2 regions of the Desulfitispora alkaliphila genome follow, and region 2 is predicted to be linked to the other one. Evidence: a T-box and tRNA genes for the amino acid it is inferred to sense, from the RefSeq annotation. Region 2 holds a T-box; the other holds one or more tRNA genes.
What was found. The T-box of region 2 lies ahead of pheS (phenylalanine--tRNA ligase subunit alpha). A T-box ahead of a tRNA ligase gene usually reads a tRNA of that ligase, here a tRNA-Phe.

Region 1 (3,259 bases), on a different contig from region 2:
CCTTCCCTCTTCCTTCCTTTTGTAAAACTCTTGAGCAAGTTTAATATATTCTTCTCTCAATTTAGGCATGTGCTCCTGCTTTAGAGCATAATCTTCTTCCGGTGGAGCAACAACCGGTTCCACTGACAGAGAAGTAAACCCCTCATCGGCCATGTGAAGAACATCCTTACTAAAGTCCAAATTTTTACTGGTATATGTTCCCCTCAAATAGTAGTTTTCCCCATTTCTAGAGCTGCAAAAACGTCTGTAGTTTTTTAAAATTATATCATAGGAGCCCCTCCCTGATACGGTTGGTCGCATTTGATCGTTAACCTCTGGTCGCCCATCCAAACTAAGCACTACACTCATCTGATTTTCATTTAGAAACTGCTCCACTTTATCATTGAGCAAAACCCCATTAGTTGTTAGCGTGAATTTTATATTTTTATCCAGCTGCCTAGCTTGTTCCTTTCCGTAAGCAACCAACTCTTGAACCACATCAAAATTCATCAGTGGCTCGCCGCCAAAAAAGTCCACTTCACAATTTTGCCTTGGACCTGAGGTAGCCAATAGTAAGTCAATGGCCTTTTTCCCAACCTCTAAGGACATATGCTCTCGCTGGCCGCCAAAATGTCCGCTACCTGCAAAGCAATAGCTACAGCGCAGATTGCAGTCGTGAGATATGTGCAGACACAACGCCTTTACAATTGGGTCCTGAGGCACAACATATTCGCTCCCGGATTCATCTCCACTAAAAAGAGTTCCCTCCTCAATTAGCTGTCTAACTTCATCAGCCACTCCTTCCCCATCAATAGCAGAGCAGCTAGAAGCAGCTACCAATCGCTCTTGAGCTTTACCCAAGGAACCAGTCTCCTGATAATAATCAATAAAATCCCAAGTCAATTGATCTATTACATGGATAGAGCCACTATTTACATCTAACATTATCTTTAAGCCGTCTATTTCAAATTTGTGAATTTTACTCATCTTTCTTTTCCCCCTAATTTATATCCACTGCATAAGTGTAAATAAACCGCCACCATATTGGTGACGGTTTTGTTTTTATCTTTCGCAGACTTGGTTTCCTACTGTACAAGAAGTCTTACAAGCGGACTGACAGGACGTCTGACAGGTTCCACATCCACCCTTTTTTACGGTTTCCTGCAATGATGTCTTAAATACAGTCACAATGTGCTTTTTAGTCATAAATAATCCCCCTCTTCTAATACGTTTACCTATGTTCTTAACCCTATAAATTATATCTTATAATAAGCCTTTACGCAACAATTCTACTTGATTACAATTACAGGACAATCGGCTTCATTAATCAGCCTTGCTGTTATGTTTCCTTTAAATAGATAGTCACTTAGCCGACTTTCACCGTGATGACCTACAACCATCAAGTCACACTGCATTTCATCAGCCACTTCTATAATAGTGCAAACTGGTTCGCCACTTCTCACCATTACCTTATAGGGTACATTGTTCTCTTTGAAAACTTTAATGGCTTTCTTCAAAACTTGTTCTGCGTTCTTTATCGCCTCTGCATCTGGACGAAGTCCACACTTATCCAGCTCATAGTCTACTTGTGCTGGAATATGGTGGCGAGGATCTAGCACATTAAGAATAGTAACTTCTCTTTCGGGCTTTTCTTTAATTAGACCGCAGATAGTTCTAGCTATCTTTCCACAAAGTGGGGAACCGCTGGTGGGAAATAGGATTTTTTTAAACACAAGTCTCTACCTCCTAAATTGTCTTTATATTCATATATTTAGCCATCAAGTCCATAATTCCTTTTTTTCTACACAAATAAAAAAAACCACCTTGAAAGTGGTTTTTGATATCGATATTATTATGGTGCCTCGAGGCGGAATCGAACCACCGACACGAGGATTTTCAGTCCTCTGCTCTACCGACTGAGCTATCGAGGCAGATAATATAATGGCGGAGCTGACGGGAATCGAACCCGCGATCTCCGGCGTGACAGGCCGGCATGTTAACCGCTACACTACAGCTCCGCATTAAAAAAAATATGGTGGGCGATGACAGGATCGAACTGCCGACCCCCTGCTTGTAAGGCAGGTGCTCTCCCAGCTGAGCTAATCGCCCTTGGTGACCCGTACGGGATTCGAACCCGTGTTACCGCCGTGAAAGGGCGGTGTCTTAGACCCCTTGACCAACGGGCCAAAAATGGTGAGCCATGAAGGATTCGAACCTTCGACACCCTGATTAAAAGTCAGGTGCTCTGCCGACTGAGCTAATGGCTCATTTCCTTTCGACAAGTATAGATATTACAGCATATTGAACCTAAAGTCAACAGTTTTTCAAAAAAAAGTTTAATGTTTTATTCTGGTAATGCTATTTTGACCTTTTCTATGCTATAAAAGAAAGCCAAGGACTAGTCCTTGGCTATTAGAATTCTAGAAAAGACTTTCAGTAACTATGGTTTGCTCTCGCTTTGGCCCCACTGCTATAATCGCAGTTTTAACCTTAGATAGTTCCTGAATGCGCTCAATATATCTTTTAGCTTCATCAGGTAATTGCTCATAACTCCTAACTTCACTAGTGCTACTCATCCACCCTGGATGCTCCTCATAAACCGGCTCACACAGGGATAATTGCTTGAGACTGTTTGGGAAACTCTCCAACTTATCCCCTTTATACTTATATCCAGTACAGATTTTTATCTTTTCAACTCCGTCCAATACGTCTAATTTGGTTAAAGCCACGTGACTAATACCGCTCACCTGTACAGCATAGTTGAACATAACCATATCAAACCAACCGCACCTTCTAGGTCTACCTGTAGTGGTGCCAAACTCGTGTCCAGCCCTCCTGATTTCATCTCCAACTTCATCATTTAACTCTGTAGGAAATGGTCCTTCCCCCACTCGGGTAGTGTAAGCCTTTACTACCCCTAAAACTTTGTCAATCTTCGTGGGACCAAAACCCACACCCACGCAAGCACCACCTGCAATGGGATTAGATGAAGTCACAAAGGGGTACGTTCCATGATCTAGGTCCAAGAGCGTTCCTTGAGCTCCCTCAAATAAAACTCGCTCACCTCTATCGTAGATCTGATTTATTAGGTGAGAAGTATCTGCTATAAATTCTTTAATCTTTTCCCCATAGGCCAAATATTTATCCAGAACATCCTCTATATCTAAAGGCCTAGCTTCATAAACTCGTTCTAACAATAGATTCTTCTGATCTAACACAGCCGCCAGTCTCTGTTTAAGCTCATCTGGATCTAATAAATCCCCTATCCTAATGCCCGATC
Region 2 (3,259 bases):
TTGCACGGCAAAATCCTTGCAAGAGTAGGCGCCGACCGGGTAGTCTATCCTGAACGGGAAATGGCGGTAAGGGTTGCCCATAACCTGGAATCTAAAAACGTTTTAGATTTAATTGAGCTTTCACCAGATCACAGTATATTAGAAGTTAAGGTTTCTGATAGATTTGCAAATAAGAAACTAAAGGACTTAGATTTTAGAGACCAGATAGGCATTAGTATAGTAGCGGTAAAAAAGCATGGTGGTGAAATTATTATTGGTCCTGGTGGAGAAACACTGCTTGAAAAAGAAGACATTTTAGTAGCCTTGGGGACTAACGAGGGACTTAAGTATATTGAGTAGGAGTGTGATGCCATGATCAGTATATTATCAGATAAAAATCCACAATTTAAAAACTGGAAAAAACTAAAGAGGCGGAAACAACGAGTAGAACAAGGTCAGTTCATAATTGAGGGCTGGAAGCTTATAGAAGAAGCAGTGGCAGCTAAGATTGAACTGAACGCTATTATAATTTGCCAGGGTGCAGAAACTGAATTTCAGGATAAAATAAAACCATACAACAGTTATGTTCTTCCTCGAAAATTATATGAGCAACTGGCAGCTACGGATACTCCTCAACCCATTATGGCTATTGCTAATATGAGGAATACTCAAACAAGTGATGAAGATAGCAATTTAGCCGAGCAGGAATTAGTATTAGTATTAGATAGAATTCAAGACCCAGGTAATATGGGAACTATTATTAGAACCGCCCATGCTGCAGGAATATCAATATTATATTTAACTAAGGGTTGTGCAGATGTGTTTAATGAAAAAGTAATCAGAAGCGCTATGGGCTCTAGCTTCCATATACAAACCATAGTCATAGAAGACGAAAGAGAGCTAATGAGCGCACTTAAAGGGAAGCAGTTCACGATAGCTACAGCTCATGTGGGCGAAGGCAGCACAAGCTTATATAACACTATATTTAATAGGCCATTGGCTTTAATTTTAGGTAATGAGGCAGCTGGTCCAAGTGAAATTATGTTAGATAATTCTAATGTTAAAGTAAAAATTCCCTTGCTGGGTGGAGCTGAGTCACTAAATGTGGGAATAGCTGCAGGGATAATTATTTACGAAATAGTGCGGCAACTAAAATTTGACCAATAGAATCCCCTGTGGTATAATTGGTTTCGAAAAAGCGTTAGGAAGGGGAGTGGTTAGGACATGTTCTTCAATGCATATTTCTTTTGGAGAATCTTTGAAACCACTGGTTCCATTCAAGCTTATATGTTGTATAAGAAATTGATGATGCAATAAGCTTATAGATAACAAAAAGGCAATGATTGGGAGAGTAGGTTTAGTAGTAATTTACAGGGAGTGGATTCCATCGACTGAGAGAATCTGCAATTATGCTAAGTTGAAGTTCACCCATGAGCAGTGCACTGAAATAAAGTAGGTGCAACGGTTTCCTCCGTTATGGGAAATGAGGGGTTCACAATTATTATTAGTGGACAACCAAGGTGGTACCGCGAAAAAGCTTTCGTCCTTGTATGAGGAGAGGGCTATTTTTTTTGATAATTTTAAAGGAGGATAGAAAGGTAATGAAATCAGAATTGAGTAAAATAAAAGAACAAGCTATTGAAGACTTTAAAGAAGTTGTTGACCTGGAAAAACTAGAGCAGCTGCGAGTTAAATACTTGGGAAAAAAGGGAGAGCTAACTGGTGTTTTGCGCGGTATGGGGAAGCTTACTGCTGAAGAACGACCGGTTATTGGTCAGTTGGCAAATGAGATTAGAGCACAACTAGAAGAAACAATAGAGAGCAGAAAAAGTGAACTAGCCCATATAGCTAGACAAGCAAAATTAGAAGCGGAGACTATAGATGTAACACTACCTGGTAAGCCTGTAGCTACAGGAAAGAGACATCCCCTTACTCAAGTACTAGATGAGATTAAAGAAATCTTTTTGGGAATGGGGTTTACTATAGAAGAGGGGCCGGAAATAGAATCTGACTACTATAATTTTGAAGCTTTAAACTTACCCAAAGAGCACCCAGCTAGAGATATGCAGGATTCTTTTTACATAACCAATGAGGTGCTGTTGCGTACTCACACTTCACCAGTTCAGGTTCGAACCTTTGAGAGCAACTTTCCACAAGTGCCACTGAGAATTATTGCGCCAGGCAAAGTATATCGAAGAGATGACGATGCTACTCATTCACCCATGTTCCATCAAGTGGAGGGCTTTGTGGTGGATAAGGAGGTTACTTTTGGGGATTTAAGGGGAACCCTACTAACATTTGCCAAAGAAATGTTTGGGGAAGATAGGGAGATTAGGCTACGACCATCATATTTTCCCTTTACTGAACCCAGTGCAGAGGTAGACATTTCCTGTGTTAACTGTGATGGCCAAGGCTGTCGAGTTTGTTCCAATACTGGATGGCTGGAGATATTAGGGGCAGGAATGATACATCCAAAAGTACTTGCTAATACAGGTTATGATCCAGAAAAAGTAACCGGCTTTGCTTTTGGAATGGGTGTTGAAAGGATAGCTATGCTCAAATACGGAATCAATGATCTGCGCATGTTATTTGAAAATGATATTAGATTTTTAGACCAGTTTTAAGGAGGGAAAGCAGTTGAAGGTTTCAATGAATTGGCTGAAACAATATGTGGATGTAGATATTACTGCTGAAGAGTTAGCAGATAAATTGACCAGGGCTGGCATAGCAGTAGAAGATGTTGAGTCCCCTGGAGAGAATATAGATGAAAAAATAGTAATAGGTGAAATAACAGACATAAAGCCTCACCCAGATGCAGATAAGTTAATTATTTGTCAGGTGCAAGTAAGTGCTGAAGAAAGTGTACAAATAGTTACTGGTGCTAATAATGTAAATGTGGGTAATAAGGTGCCTATATCATTGGTGGGGGCAAAACTTCCTGGTGGTTTGAAGATAAAAAAGGCTAAGTTGCGTGGAGAAGTGTCCACAGGGATGATGTGTTCTGTAGGAGAACTTGAATTAGACGAGAACACATTCTCTAAGGAGCAGCGGGAAGGGATATTAATAATGCCCGATAGTGCTGAGGTAGGTCAAAAATTTACTGAAGCTATGGGACTAGATGACGAAATTTTAGTACTAGAGTTGACACCTAACCGGGCAGATTGCCTAAGCATGATAAATGTAGCTAGAGAGGTTGCTGCGGTCACAGGTGGAACTTTGAAATTGCCTCAAATAGAGATTGCTGAAGAAGCGGAAAAGGTTGAAGATGTTGCGGCTGTGG

Region 1: it has a tRNA-Phe gene. The T-box ahead of pheS (phenylalanine--tRNA ligase subunit alpha) is inferred to sense a tRNA for this amino acid. The anticodon was not compared.

The regions. Positions count from the first base shown of each region.
Region 1 is NZ_JBNPXS010000001.1:120,768-124,026, forward strand. It holds gene scfB (thioether cross-link-forming SCIFF peptide maturase) at 1-966, opposite strand, end outside; gene scfA (six-cysteine ranthipeptide SCIFF) at 1,042-1,185, opposite strand; gene GGQ84_RS00615 (universal stress protein) at 1,269-1,712, opposite strand; tRNA gene GGQ84_RS00620 (tRNA-Phe) at 1,835-1,910, opposite strand; tRNA gene GGQ84_RS00625 (tRNA-Asp) at 1,922-1,997, opposite strand; tRNA gene GGQ84_RS00630 (tRNA-Val) at 2,013-2,088, opposite strand; tRNA gene GGQ84_RS00635 (tRNA-Glu) at 2,090-2,165, opposite strand; tRNA gene GGQ84_RS00640 (tRNA-Lys) at 2,171-2,246, opposite strand; gene GGQ84_RS00645 (adenylosuccinate synthase) at 2,400-3,259, opposite strand, start outside.
Region 2 is NZ_JBNPXS010000057.1:5,141-8,399, forward strand. It holds gene GGQ84_RS14360 (potassium channel family protein) at 1-339, shown strand, start outside; gene GGQ84_RS14365 (TrmH family RNA methyltransferase) at 352-1,146, shown strand; gene GGQ84_RS14370 (YqzL family protein) at 1,204-1,296, shown strand; T-box leader at 1,310-1,530, shown strand; gene pheS (phenylalanine--tRNA ligase subunit alpha) at 1,581-2,603, shown strand; gene pheT (phenylalanine--tRNA ligase subunit beta) at 2,617-3,259, shown strand, end outside.